DNA from 2 places in the Mesorhizobium abyssinicae genome. Region 2 is predicted to be linked to the other one. Evidence: riboswitches for the same ligand, from Rfam matches in the RefSeq annotation. Region 2 holds a riboswitch; the other holds the start of a gene.

Region 1 (7,405 bases), on a different contig from region 2:
GCATGGTCTATCCCGGCTCGGCCGACGTGCTGCCGATCTCTCAGGATGCCTGCTTGACTGCCGGCCAGCCGAGAGGCTCCTCGACCTCGTGGATCGGGTCGACGATGATCAGGTCGGCGAGATCGTCATGGACGCTCACATTGAGCGGCTCGTTTGCCACCGCAAGTTCGGCAGCCAGTTCGTCCGGCAGCGGCTGCGCCGTGCCATCGGAAGGCACCAGCAGTCCGAGCTCGACCAATTGCGCAATGAAGGCGTCAAGCCCGGTCGCGCCGGTCGCCGCTGCGCCGGCTATCGATCCGGCCAGCGCCTGCGCACCGACGCCCGAAGACAGCGCCTGCCAGACCCGGCTGCCCGAATCGGAGAACCCGAAATACTTCCCGCTCGCCAGATCAAGCACGACAGCTTCGCCGTCGAAGGATTCGAAAACGATATCCTTGCTCGCGACTGCGTAGACATTGGCTTGCGGCATTGTCCCTGCCCCACTTCATGGCTCGCGCAAGCAACCGCCTTTGCGGCGGCCGCTCTCCCCGAGGAAGGCCTGTAAACACTCGGTTCTGGCTTGGCAAGACGACGGACACGGCAGGCCGCTTGCCATTCTTGGGGTCTACGCGGCGGAATCAGGCCTCGATTTCCAGCCGCGTCAGCGGCCTCGAGCAGCAGGCAAGGATGAAGCCGTCGTCGATCTCGTGATCGAGAATGCCGCCATTGTGGCTCATCGCGACCTCGCCAGAGACCTTCCTGACCTTGCAGGTGCCGCAGAGGCCGAACTCGCAGGCGGCCGGGATCCTGACGCCCGAGGCGCGCGCCGTCTGCAGCACGGTCTGTCCGGCAAGGCATTCGGCGTCGACGTCGGAAAGCGAGAAGCGCACCGGCGTCGCGGCCTCGACGGGGGTCTCGACGCCGCCGTCGCCCGGCAGCGCGAACGGCGCCGGCACTTCCTCCACCGTCGGCGCGGCAAAGCTTTCCTGGTGATACCTGGCCATGTCGAAGCCCGCCGCCTCCAACATCTGCCGCACCGCGCGCATGAACGGGTCGGGGCCGCAGCAGAATATCTCGCGCTCGCGGAAGTCGGGAGCGAGCAGCGGCAGGCGAATGGCGTCGATGCGGCCCATATGACCGAACCAGCCCTCGCGGCTGGAGCGTTCCTCGATCATGAAGCCGAGCGACAGGCCGGGCATGCGGCTGCCCAGCAATTCAAGCTCCTTGCGAAAAATGATCTCTTCCGCCCTGCGTGCGCAGTTGACGAAGCCGACATCGGTCCAGGGCGCGCAGTCGTTCAGCCAGCGCAGCATCGACATCATCGGTGTTACGCCGGAGCCGGCCGAGATGAACAGGTACTTGGCCGCCGGATGGCTGTGCAGCGAGAAATCGCCGGCCGGGCCATAGGCCTTCACATGGGCGCCGGGCTTGAGATTGTCGAACATCCAGCGCGTGCCGATGCTGCCGGCCTGCGCCTTCACCGTCACCGCGATCGAGAACGGCCGCGAGGGCGATGAGGACAGCGTGTAGGTGCGCATCAGCGGTCCGTCGGCGACCGGCAGTTCCAGCGTCACGAACTGGCCGGGCTTGTAGCGGAACCAGGTCTGGTTGTCGGAGCGGAAGGTGAAGGTCTTGACGTCCGGCGCCTCGTCGCTGACGCCGATCACCTCCAGCACCTGCAGCCGGTCGTTCCAGGGCGCCATCTCGTCGAGATGGCGATAGAGGGCGAGATCCGTCATCGCGTTCATCCCTTCACCTCAAGCAACGCTGCGCAGCGCCGGCCGGCCGCCTTCGGCAAGGCGCGGGCCCATGAAGGAGGCGTACCATTCGACGAACTGGATGACGCCGCCCTCATGCTGCTCCGAATAGGGGCCGGGCTCATAGGCCGGCGAGAGGATGCCGAAAGCATTTTCCTCGACGATGCGGCGATCCTGGTCGTTGGTCTCGGTCCAGACATGGGTGAGTTCGGCAAGATCGTAATCGACGCCTTCCACCGCATCCTTGTGGACCAGCCATTTCGTCGTCACCGCGGTTTCGGTGGCGCTGATCGGCAGCACCCGGAAGGTGACGGCATGGTCGATCAGGATATGGTTCCAGGTGGTCGGATAGTGATAGTGCATCAACGTGCCGATGCGGTCCGCCGAGACGCTCGTGGAAAGGTTCTTCCTCACCGCGCGCTTGCCGCTCATCGTGTAGCTGACGGCGTCGCGCAAGAGCGGCGCGCGGGTGGCGCGATACTGTCCCGCCGGGTCGATGCGGAACTTGCTCGGCAGGCCCGCCGCCTCGCATTTCGCCCAATGCGCCTGCATCTCGGGATCGCTTTCGGCACCATGCACGCCGGTCACCGTCGGCGCCTCGGGGAAGGTCTTGCAGAGTTCGGGATGGTTGCCGGCGCAATGGTAGCACTCGCGGTTGTTTTCCCAGACCAGCTTCCAGTTGCCCTTCTCGACGATGGTCGATTCGAAAGCGACCTTCGCTTCGCTCAACCGATGCGGCAGGAGATAGGGTTCGATCATGGCGCGCATTAGCGCGAAATCGGCGGGCTCCTTCGCCAGGCAGATGAAGATGTAGCCGCCGACGCTTTCGCAAGCGACCGGCTTCAGGCCGAACTGGCTCTTGTCGAAACCATCCGCCATCTGGCGGGCGAACAGCAGCCTGCCGTCGAGCTCGTAGGTCCATTGATGATAGGGGCAGACGAGCTTCGCCGCGGTGCCCTTCTCGGCGTTGCAGACGCGGCTGCCGCGATGGCGGCAGGAATTATGGAAGGCATTGACCCTGCCTTGCTGGTCGCGAACCAGGACTACCGGATAGTCGCCGACCTGCGCGGTGATGTAGCAGCCCGGCTTCGGCAATTCGCAATCGTGGCCGATGAACAGCCAGTCGCGGTACCAGATCAGCTCCATGTCGAGCTTGAAATAGTCCGGGTCGGTATAGAAAGGCTGTTCAAGCGAAAAGCCCGGCCTGCGGCCGTGCAGCAGCCTCAGCATGTCGTTGCGCGCATCCATGTCCTGTCCTCGCGTTTGTCGCACCGCTTCAAGGACTGAACTGGTGGTGATTGAGAAGAACGACCGCCGCCGGCATGGCCGGGCACGCACCATTCGCCTCTTGACCGCCCACCGCGATCAGTCGAGTTCAAGTATCCCTGGCTGGTTTCCGGGCTCTGGAGTGCCCTGGCGGGCGGTCGCGGCACCTTCCCAGGCCGATGGCCCAGTGGTCTCCCGTCGCGACTTTGAACTCCACCACCGTTGCGGGGGCAGCGCCGGGTTCTGACCGGCTTCCCAATTCTCCGTCCCGTCGTCACGGAGCGGCACCTGAGATGGTCTGATCTTAATCACGACAGCCGCCGCGCCATCGGCATGAAAACGACATCGCATCCATGCGGCGCGACACGACCCATGAAGCTGATATTGGCCCTGCAAGGCGACCGATGTCACACGCTGCCGCATGCGAATCGAGGCGGAGAAAACCGTGTTCGAATCGGCCCTGGGCGGCTCTGAATTGGTTAACAGTATAGAAAAGTGACTATTAGGAGATTCTAAAATCGAACCGAACGGTTCGTTTCTGTTGACAATGCGTGCAGGACGGTGTGAACGCAGATCTTCGGAATCGTCACTTGGCTCGATGGACGATTTGATCAACCAATTGATATTGCTTCGCATTTCGTCACGTGTAGATGGCCTTGGTACAATTTCAAGGTGCAGATTCATAGGCCAGACGGAAAAACTTCGTGATTGGAAAGCGGCCGATAGCTCTCCCACATCGGGGCTGTCCGAACGACGCGATTTCCTCCCAAGACACGCCGCTAGACGGACGGAAAAAATATACTGGAGTACCAAAAATGAAAAAGATTGCTCTTACTGCCGCCGCCCTTCTGGCCATTTCCGGCAGCGCCTTTGCTGGTGGCAGCGACAATTACGGTTCGAACGGTGCCAATCAGCCCGCCGCTGCCGTCGACAGCTCGTACACGGCTTCGATCGAGAAGTCGGAACCCGCCGCTCAGACACCGGCACAGGGCTCGGACCGCAACCTGTTCGGCAACAACTAACACACGATCCCTGACCCGCGGTGGGCAAGAGCCTGCCGCTCGGGATCGTCAGAAATTCAGGAGCACTAAAATGAAGAAGATCATCCTTGCCACAGCGGCCCTTCTGGCCATCTCGGGCGGCGCTTTCGCATCCGGCAGCGACAATTACGGTTCCAACGGTGCCAATCAGCCCGCTGCTGCCGTCGACAGCTCGTACACGGCATCGATCAAGAAGTCGGAACCGGCCGCCGAGCAGCCCGCCAACCAGGGCAGCGACCGTAACCTCTTCGGCAACAACTAAACCGACCGGACCGCGATCCCGGACCTCCGGTTCGGGTCGCGGCCAAACGGAAGCCGGACGCGGCGGCTGGCCCGCCGCTCCTACGCAAATCCAGGAGTACCCAAAATGAAGAAGATTGCTCTTACTGCCGCCGCACTTTTGATCGCCGCCGGCAGCGCCTATGCCCGCAACGACAATGTTGGTGGGACCGACATCAACAATCAGCGGCCGGCCGCCAACGTCGACACCACGCAGACGTCGTCGACGCGCGACACCAGCTCGCCGGTCTACAAGCTGCTGAACTCGTCGGGCGATGTCGAGAAGTCCGCGCCTCAGGGTAGCGACCGCAACCTGTTCGGGCGCTAACAGCCGTCCATCCCGGATCGGGATGGACCGGGCTGAAATAGCAAGAGCGGCGGGCACAGCCCGCCGCTCCTTTTTTGTCTCACGTGAAGGTCAGGCCGCCTTGGCTTCCGCCATATGAAGCGTGAAGGAGTGGCCGTCAGCGTCGAAGATGTGCAGGTCGCCGGGATCGGCGTTGAGCCGCAGCACAGCGCCGCGCTTGACCTCGACATTGCCCGGCAGTTTCGTCACCAGCGGCAGGTCGGCGCGGCCGATGTCGACATAGACGAGCTGGACCTCGCCGAGCTGCTCGACATAGTCCACCGTTCCCTCAAACAGATACTCGGTGCCGGTAGCGATCGCCAGGTCTTCCGGCCGCACGCCGAAACTCACCGCCGCACCATTCGCCGAGGCGGGTGTGGCGATCGGCACCGTCGCCTTGCGGCCGCCGACATGGCTGATGACGGTCGGGTCGCCGGCCTTTTCGATCTTCGCCGGCAGGATGTTCATGGCCGGTGAGCCGATGAACTGGGCAACGAACAGATTACCGGGCCGCTTGTAGAGCTCCATCGGCGTGCCGACCTGCTCGATGCGGCCTTCCTTCAGCACCACGATGCGATCGGCCAGCGTCATCGCCTCGACCTGGTCGTGGGTGACGTAGATCATCGTCGTGTTCGGCATCGATTCCTTCAGCTTGGCGATCTCGATACGGGTGGCGACGCGAAGTGCGGCGTCGAGGTTGGACAGCGGCTCGTCGAACAGGAATACCTTCGGGTTGCGCACGATGGCGCGGCCGATGGCGACGCGCTGGCGCTGGCCGCCCGACATCGCCTTGGGCAGCCGGTCGAGATATTTGGTCAGTTGCAGGATCTCGGCCGCCTGCCGCACCCGCTTGTCGATCTCGGCCTTGCTTTCCTTGCCGATCTTCATCGAGAAGGCCATGTTGTCGTAGACGGTCATGTGCGGATAGAGCGCGTAGGACTGGAACACCATGGCGATGCCGCGCTTCGACGGCGGCACGTCGTTCACGACGTCGCCGGCGATCTTGAGTTCGCCCGAGGTGATCTCCTCGAGCCCGGCGATGGACCTCAGCAAGGTCGACTTGCCGCAGCCGGACGGGCCGACGAAAACGATGAACTCGCCCGACTTAATGTCGAGGTCGATGCCGTGCAGGATGTTGAGATTGCCGTACGACTTCTTGACTTGCCTCAGCGTGACATCGGCCATGATTGTCCTCCCAGTGACGTCCGTTTCAAAAACTCAGTCGATGCGCCCGAACCAGGCGCCGTAGCCGCCAAGGCGGATGGAGCCGGCGCCAGCTTGGCCCGAAAAGCCGTGCCCGGGCAAGGGCTGCAGCGAGCCGCCGCCGAGATCGACCTCGGCCGGCTTGCTGCCCAGGTTGAAGACGCAGACGACACGCTCATTGCCCTCGCGGCGGGTGAAGGCGACGGTGTCGCCCGCGCTTTCGATGAAGTCGATGTCGCCCTTGGCCAGCGCCGGATGCTGGCGGCGGAAGGCGAGGAAGCGCCGGTAGTGCTCGAGCAGCGAGCTTGCATCGCCCTGTTGCACGTTCACCGCCTGCGAAAGATGCTTGCCGGGCACCGGCAGCCACGGCTTGGCCGCCGAGAAGCCGCCATTCTTGGCGGCGGCATCCCACACCATCGGCGTACGGCAGCCGTCGCGGCCCTTGAATTCGGGCCAGAAACGGATGCCGTAGGGGTCCTGCAGGTCCTCGAAGCTGAGATCCGCCTCGCCGAGGCCGAGCTCCTCGCCCTGATAGAGGCAGACCGAGCCGCGCAGCGACATCAGCAGCGCCGAGATCACCTTGAGATAGGCGGTCGGATCGGCCTCGCTGGCGGCCCAGCGCGAGGCCGGCCGCATCACGTCGTGATTGGAGAAGGCCCAGCACGACCAGCCGTCGCTGGCGACCTTGCCGAAGGCTTCCAGCACCGTGCGCACCTTGGCGGCGCTGATCTTTTCGGGCGCCAGGAAGTCGAAGGAATAGCACATGTGGACGCGCTTGCCGCCGGCGGTGTAGGCGGCCACCACTTCCAGGCCGCGCTGCGAATCGCCGACTTCGCCGACCGCTGCCTGCGCCGGATATTCGTCGAGCAGGGCGCGGAAGCGTTCGAGGAAGCCGAGGTTCTCCGGCCGGCTCTTGTCGTAGATATGGTCCTGGTAGTTGTAGGGGTTGACGGCCGGTGCCGTCTGGTCGTTGCGCTCCTCGGGCGGCAGCGGCGGATTGTTCTCCAGCCCCTGGCTGTGGAAATAGAAATTGATCGTGTCGAGGCGGAAGCCGTCGACACCGCGCTCCAGCCAGAAACGGGTCACGTCGAGCAGCGCGTCCTGGACCTCCGCGTTGTGGAAGTTGAGGTCGGGCTGCTCGGCGAGGAAATTGTGCAGGTAGTATTGCTGGCGCCTGGTGTCCCATTGCCAGGCCGAGCCGCCGAAGATCGACAGCCAGTTGTTGGGAGGCGTGCCGTCCGGCCGGGCGTCGGCCCACACATACCAGTCGGCCTTCGGATTGCTGCGACTCGAACGGCTTTCCTTGAACCAGGGATGGATGTCGGCGGTATGCGACAGCACCTCGTCGATCATCACCTTGAGGCCAAGCCGATGCGCTTCCGCCACCAGCGCATCGAAATCGGCGAGCGTGCCGAACATCGGGTCGACGTCGCAATAGTCCGATACGTCGTAGCCGAAGTCCTTCATCGGCGACTTGAAGAAGGGCGAGATCCAGATGGCGTCGACGCCGAGCGAGGCGATGTAGGGCAGCCTGC
Region 2 (7,405 bases):
GGCATGAACGAAGACGTCCTTCTCACCGTTTCAGGAGCAATGAAGCCGAAACCCTTTTCGCAATTGTACCACTGCCCCTGGCACAGGGCATGATCGCTACCATCTGGCCGCATGACGGATGATCACACAGCCAGCCAACACCACGACCTGGACGCTCTCGCCGATCAGGCGCCAGGGCACTGAGTAGCTGTTAGTATCCAGATCGATCGCACAGTCGGCCTGGACCTTGCGGATCAGGTCCTGCAGGTGCCCAACGGCGAGCTGCCGGAAAGCGCGCGGAGCGCTCGAGCTTCAGCGGCAAAACGTTCCACGGGTGCAACGCCGGTTGTTCTCCCTGGTCGGCAACCTCGCGCGTCCACCGATCCAGATGCGCCTCGAACGCCGCCCAGCTCTCGAACCGCCGGCCGGCGTTCGCGTTCTTCTTGACGTAGCCGACCCGCGTTCGTCTTTCCCCTCTGCTTCGTCTGGGGCAGCTTTGTTGCGCCCTTGAACGCGCCAATCCTGACTCCGCCTGGGATGGCGTGAAGCAGAACTGCAGGCCGAGCACCTCGCGTCTGGAGCGAGCCGCCCGGCGCGGCCATGAAGCGTTAAAAGTAAATCCTCACCGAGCTTGAACAGAGATGCCAGTTTGCGTGCTTCTACCCCTTTTATTGCGTTAGGTTGCCCGAAATGAACTGCATCTGGAATCGGATATAAGCCGAGTACGAGCGCGCGGCTGGCCCCACCTTGGCACTTCTTTTCGAGCAGTAGTCGCTATCCATAGTAGTGGATTGAATCCAACCCTTGGTGCCCAGGTTTGACGGCGGCGATGATTTTGTCCGGGTCGGCGGTCCAAGTGAAGCGTTTGGGTTGTCGGATTATGCTCGGCGAGGAAGCGGTTGATGGCCCCTACAGGAGGACGACAGGTTGAAAGCCGCCTCGCTTGAGGCGTCGCTTCGACAGCGCGGTGAAGAAGCCCTCGACGGCGTCGAGCCAGACACACTGCGTTCGCGCCCCAATCGGTCCGACCAAAGGCGCGGCTAACGACCCTTGCGCGGCCGGGCCGAACCGCCGTCTGTCACAGTTCTGCACAGCGCGCCCATTTGTCGATTTGGCTCGGTCCCTGCAGCAGCCAAGGTCTGCTTCATGTAGCCAATCTGCCTTCTCGCGTGCCGCATTAAACATATTCACGATCCGAACGCCCCTTGTTCGACCCTCACGCGACTTGGAAATCACTGCGATAATACAAATGCGTTCACATAATGACATAAAGATTTCTTTATGCGCGGTTGACAAGAGAGCGCACTGCTGTGATTGTGTCCAAGCCATGGTTCTCCGTACGGCGCAGCCGCAGCGGAGCTAAGAGGGAAGCCGGTGCGATGCCGGCGCTGCCCCCGCAACTGTTAGAGGCGAGCCGACCCCACTTATGTCACTGAGGCGAACAGCCTCGGCAAGACGGGTAGAGGCTATGACCCCCGAGCTAGGAGACCTGCCACGGCGAACTATTGTCCACGGGCGGGGTGTCTCGGTGGCCGCTGGCAGCCCGGCGTTCGTACCGGCCTAATGGCGCCTTCGTTGTCCCCCACGCCCCAACCATCGGGGTATCGCATGACTCTCTCTCAGCAAATTCCTGTAGCAACGCTTGGTGTGCCGCGTATCGGTCGCAGGCGGGAATTGAAATTCTCAGTTGAAAGCTATTGGTCCGGAAAATCTTGCGCTGCCGAGCTTCTCGCGACGGCAAAGGCGCTCCGTGCCGCGAGCTGGGAGGAGCAGCGCGATCGCGGTGTGTCGAAAATCCCGTCGAACGACTTTTCGCTCTACGACCATGTACTCGACACCGCCGCCATGGTCGGCGCTGTGCCGTCCCGCTACGCATGGAATAGCGGCGAGGTCCCACTCGACATCTATTTCGCCATGGCCCGTGGCAACCAAGGTCAGACGGGGAATTGCGACTCTGGTCGGGAGGATGCGGCTTGCCCTGCCCTAACCGCGATGGAAATGACCAAATGGTTCGACACCAACTATCATTACATTGTGCCGGAACTTGACGACGATCAGGCGTTCACACTCTCGTCGACCAAACCGGTTGATTACTTCCTCGAGGCTAAAGCCCTGGGCATTCATACACGCCCGGTCATCCTTGGACCGGTCACTTTTCTCAAGCTGGCGAAGTCACCTGCCCAAGGTTTCAATCCCCTCACGCTGCTGCCGCGGCTTCTGCCCGTCTACGAGCAACTCCTGCGGAGGTTGAAACTTTCGGGAGCCGACTGGGTGCAGATCGATGAGCCAGCGCTTGTGCTCGATCTAAACCCGAACGAACGAGCCGCACTTGAATTTGCCTATGGGCAGCTGTCGAAGGCCGCGCCCGAGCTGAAGATCATGCTGGCTACTTATTTCGGGCCGCTGGGGGACAATCTCGAGACGGCGATATCGCTGCCTTTGGCCGGCCTGCATCTTGATCTCTCGCGTGCTCCTGAACAGTTGGAGACGGCTGGTCGGCTCGCGCCTAAGGATCTGGTGTTATCGCTTGGCTTGATCAATGGCCGCAACGTCTGGCGCGCGAACCTCACTGCCATTCTCGACCGCATCAAGCCGATCGTCGCGGGCTGGCCGTTGGACCGAGTCGAGATCGCGCCTTCGTGCTCGATGCTGCATGTGCCGATCGACTTGCGTATGGAGACGGTACTGGATGCGAACATCAGGTCGTGGCTCGCCTTCGCGGCCCAGAAGACCGACGAGCTGGTCATCGTGGCTCGGGCTTTGTCCCAAGGTAGAGATGCCGTGGCTGGCGAGTTGAAAGCTTCTGACGAGGCTGCCTCGACTCGCGCAACATCCACGAAGGTCCATGACCCGCTCGTTGAAGGGCGGATCGCCGACATCAACGGCGCTATGAAGCAACGAAAGAGCGCATTTGCCGACCGTTCCAAGGTCCAGGCCAGCACGCTCGGCCTGCCGCCGTTCCCTACGACGACCATTGGATCCTTTCCGCAGACGCCTCAGGTGCGCAAGGCGCGGTCCGCTCACGGGAAGGGCCATCTCAGCTATGTCGATTACGAAACCTTTCTGAAGAAGGAGACCGAGGCTGCTATTCGCTGGCAGGAGGAGATCGGGCTGGACGTGCTGGTGCATGGCGAGTTCGAACGAAACGACATGGTACAGCATTTCGGCGAGCAACTTTCCGGCTTCGCCTTCACCGAACATGCCTGGGTGCAGAGCTATGGGTCGCGCTGCGTGCGTCCCCCCATCATCTTCGGCGACGTATCGCGCCCCAATCCGATGACGGTGCGCTGGTGGCAATTCGCCCAGTCGCTTACGCAAAAGCCTGTGAAGGGAATGCTTACAGGCCCGGTGACCATTCTCAATTGGTCTTTTGTTCGCGATGACGTACCCCGCTCCGAGGTCTGCCGCCAGATCGCGCTCGCTATTCGCGATGAAGTGACGGACCTCGAAAGATTCGGCGCAAGGATGATCCAGATCGACGAGGCCGCGTTTCGCGAAGGCTTGCCACTGCGCAAGTGCGACTGGAAGGTCTATCTCGACTGGTCGGTCGAATGCTTCCGGATCGCTTCAACAGGTGTAAAGGACTCGACTCAGATCCATACCCACATGTGCTATTCGGAGTTCAACGAGATCATCGACGCGATCGCTGAGCTGGACGCTGATGTAATTTCGATTGAGACATCGCGCTCGGCAATGGAACTGCTGGACGCCTTTACGAGCTCTAAATATCCGAACGAAATCGGTCCCGGAGTCTATGACATCCACTCACCGCGCGTTCCGGAAGTCGCCGAGATTTCGGCCCTCCTCATGCTTGCCCGCGAGCGCTTGTCTGATGGTCACCTTTGGGTAAACCCCGACTGTGGCCTCAAAACACGCAATTGGGAGGAGGTCCGCCCTGCCCTCCTGAACATGGTCGCTGCAGCACGCGCGCTCCGGGAGAGAGTGGAGGTCTGAGGCTTTGCCGAATTCTCGTCATGTGGCGAGTCAACGGCTAACGCTGCCTCGAATCCCGCGAAAACGCCTCGGCTCGCAGAACGTCCTGGCAACATGATGCCATCGCGACGAGCAGGCGACGGAAGCGCCGTCTGCGCGTTTAGATTAGATCAGGGGACTTGGTGGAAGCCGAGTGGCCTCCCTCTCAGTGATGGTTCGCTATTACCGTTTTTTGCGACTTTCCGAAGCTCAGGCCATTTATTTTCCTGAAATCCGCGACACAGGTCGAGGCGTTGTCGCGGTTTCGGCCGGTAAAATGGGATAGACGACGTTGGGCACCCTTCCGGTCAACGCGTTAAGGAAGGCAACGAGCCGGTCGACTTCTTCTGTCGTCAATTCTTCGCCGAGTTGAGTCTTTCCCATGATGGCCACGGCCTGTTTCAGATCCCATACCTTGCCCGAATGAAAATACGGCGCGGTGAGCGTTACATTGCGCAGCGGCGCCACGCGGAAGACATAAGAATCTTCGGCTTTATTGGTGACCGCCAATCGGCCCTTGTCATTTTCCGGCAGGATGTCAGCGCTGGGCCTTTCAACAAGGCCGAATGGGTAGTAGCCGTCCCCGCCAACGTTGACACCGGCATGGCAGGACGAGCAGCCTTTGTCCATGAAAAGTGCCAGACCCTGTTTTTGTTCGGTTGTCATGGCGGCGTCATCACCATTGAGGAAATCATCGAAAGGGGCTGGCGTGACCAGTGTCGCCTCGAAGGCTTCGATTGCCTTGGTGAAGTTTTCGAAGGTGACGCGATCGGCTTCATCCGGGAAAGCTGCGTTGAACCACTCGACATATTGCGGCATCGACTTGAGCGTGGCGACGAGTTGATCCGGTGTGTTGGCCATTTCGACAGCGGCTTGCACTGGTCCCTTGGCTTGGGCCTTGAGGTCTTCGGCGCGACCATCCCAGAACTGCGCGATGTTGAAGACAGCGTTCAAAACCGTGGGCGCGTTGCGCGGCCCTTTTTGCCAACCATGGCCGATCGAAGTCTCACGGTTGTCGTCGCCCCCAGTTGCCAAGTTGTGGCACGAATTGCATGAGAAGACGCCTGATGCCGAGACGCGTGGATCGAAGAAGATTGCCTTGCCGAGAGCGATCTTCGCTGGGGTAATCGGGTTGTTGGTGACTGCCGGTGTGATAGATGCTAAAGGCTTGAAAGTGGCCAGAGCGGTTTCTCTGAGGTGTTCGGGGATCGCTTGATCAGCAAAAGCGGCGGCTGCGGGCACGGCGATAGCCATCGTAGTCAACAGGACTTTCATAGACGATCTCTCTGCGTGGTGTACGCATCCACTTTGGGGTATGCGGTTCGTGAACGCCCTGCGCTAGATCAGCGGCGGGAGGAGAATCGGGTCGTCTGACACCGTTATTCCGCGACAGCGGCGCAAACGGCAGGGAAGGGAACCGCCTTTTTCGATTGGATCTCAAAGAGATGCTTGAGGCACCTATCGTCAGCTCTCGTTACGAAGCAGCATCTGCTCGACCTCAAGGGTGCTGCTGAATGCTCTAAAGTTCATTCGTTCCCCGGTCCATTGAACCTTCATTGTGGAACCTCCGCTTACAGACTTCGCCAAAATGGCAGTATCTATTCTTGCATACAACTCATGCGCGTCAAATTCAAAACAACTCATGGGAGAAAGACCTATGATCCGCACGCTCGCAATGGCAGCCTTCCTTCTTATAACCTGCGTCTCGTCTTTCACGGCCACTCCAAGCGAATTCCGAGATGAAGCAAGGATTTCGACTTCGCGCGACTGGAAAGCTTCTGCGGGGTCCGGGATAATCGTTAAAAGTAAATCCTCACCGAGCTTGACAGAGACGATCAGTTTGTGTGCTTCTACCCCTTTTATTGCTTTAGGTATCCCTAAATGAACTGCATCTGGCAATCCCTAAGGCAGATCGAGGAACCGTTCACCCACGTCGTCAAACGAGATGGTCTTCAACCGGCTGCCACCCCGCCAGTGTGGTCATGTACCGGGCGCTTCTGATCCGGGTTTGAAAAATGCGCCGGGCCGCGCCAATCCGCCGCCGAGCCCGATTGGCATACCGTCGGCGCGCCAGCATGCGGCACCAGTCATTGTGCCGTCCGCATCAAACTGAATCGCGCTCATCCCGCCGCCAACGCTGTTGATCGCCGCCACATTGTGACCGCGGTCGCGTAATGCCGCTAGAGCGCCTTCGGGGAACGAAGCCTCAACCTTTACCCTATAGCCTCGCGTCCAAACGCGCGGCGCCTCTACCGCCTGCTGCACGCCCATGCCATGATCGATCAGGTTCGACAGCGCCTGCACTATGGAGGGGAAGATTGCCGGTCCGCCAGGCAGCCCGATCGCGTAGCGTAGCCTGCCGCCGCGCAGCACCATCACCGGTGATATTGACGAGGTGACGCGTTTGCCGGGCGCGACCGAGTTGGCGCGGCCTGGACGCGGATCGAACGCTACCATGTAATTGTTGGGGATCATGCCGGTTCCAGGTACGATGTACCGGGCACCGAACGAATATTTGATCGTCTGCGTGCTGGAGACGACGTTGCCGAACCCATCCGCCACAGTCAGATGAGTGGTGTGCGCGTCCTCACTAGCCGCTCCCCCTGCGCCCCATGAATGAGCACGGTCCATCAAGATGCGCGCCCGGCGCTCTGCTGCATAGTCCTTGGATAGCAGCTTGCCGATTGACTCCTGGAAAATCGCCGCGTCGGCGAACGCCGCTGACCGGTCCGCGAACGCGATCTTCATCACTTCGGTAAGCAGGTGCAGCGTGTCTGGCGTTGCGAACCCAAGCGCGCCGATCTCGTAGCCCTCCAGGATATTCAACATCTGAATGATGTGCAAAAGCCCAAACGATGGCGGCGGCGGCCCGAGAATTTCATAGCCTCGATAGAGTCCCCGCAGCGGCTCGCGATCAACGGTGCAATAACCGGCCAGGTCCTCAATTCTCAGAAAGCCGTTTTCCTGAGCCATGTGCTCTGCACAATGACGTCCCAGTTCACCGCCATATAGAATGTCAGGCCCGTTGCGGCCGATTGCTCGCAGCGTCTCCGCATAATCGCCGTTCACCAGCCGAGTCCCGGCTTGGATAGGCATACCGCCGGGCAGATACAACTTTGCAATTTCGGCATCACGGGCGAGATCGGCGGCCGCCCCGGAGACACATTCTTGTAGAAAAGGCGTCACTCGAAAGCCGTGCGAGGCGTAGCGGATCGCGGGCTCAGTGACGTCGGCCAAAGATAAGGTACCGAACCGCCGCAGCGCCTCGCACCAGCTCAACAGCGCGCCGGGAACCGCAACGGACGTGGGGCCGACGGCGTTACGGCGGCCAATGGTCTCCGTCGATTCGGGTGCGGCGTCCGGATCGGGCGTATAGATGGTGGGGGTGCTCGCGAGTGGTGCGGTGCACATGCCATCAAGCACGTAATGCGTCCCGTTTCCGAGGCGGATGTGC

Evidence for each region. A riboswitch is a leader RNA that binds a small molecule or an ion and turns the genes downstream of it on or off. The one in region 2 is predicted to bind cobalamin.
Region 1: another riboswitch for cobalamin. It lies ahead of PU724_RS10330 (aromatic ring-hydroxylating oxygenase subunit alpha); the one in region 2 lies ahead of metE (5-methyltetrahydropteroyltriglutamate--homocysteine S-methyltransferase).

What each region holds. Positions count from the first base shown of each region.
Region 1 covers NZ_JARAKC010000003.1:494,000-501,404, forward strand. Annotated here, with positions in the region: gene PU724_RS10315 (serine kinase) at 1-4, opposite strand, end outside; gene PU724_RS10320 (PqqD family peptide modification chaperone) at 41-469, opposite strand; gene PU724_RS10325 (FAD-binding oxidoreductase) at 618-1,718, opposite strand; gene PU724_RS10330 (aromatic ring-hydroxylating oxygenase subunit alpha) at 1,737-2,984, opposite strand; cobalamin riboswitch at 3,107-3,309, opposite strand; gene PU724_RS10335 (DUF680 domain-containing protein) at 3,818-4,024, shown strand; gene PU724_RS10340 (DUF680 domain-containing protein) at 4,095-4,304, shown strand; gene PU724_RS10345 (DUF680 domain-containing protein) at 4,410-4,649, shown strand; gene PU724_RS10350 (ABC transporter ATP-binding protein) at 4,740-5,852, opposite strand; gene bglA (beta-galactosidase BglA) at 5,886-7,405, opposite strand, start outside.
Region 2 covers NZ_JARAKC010000032.1:40,171-47,575, reverse strand. Annotated here, with positions in the region: partial or broken gene PU724_RS31470 (Mu transposase domain-containing protein) at 72-439, opposite strand; partial or broken gene PU724_RS31465 (IS630 family transposase) at 754-987, opposite strand; cobalamin riboswitch at 1,291-1,490, shown strand; gene metE (5-methyltetrahydropteroyltriglutamate--homocysteine S-methyltransferase) at 1,588-3,933, shown strand; gene PU724_RS31455 (cytochrome-c peroxidase) at 4,171-5,226, opposite strand; gene PU724_RS31450 (hypothetical protein) at 5,416-5,850, opposite strand; gene ggt (gamma-glutamyltransferase) at 5,932-7,405, opposite strand, start outside.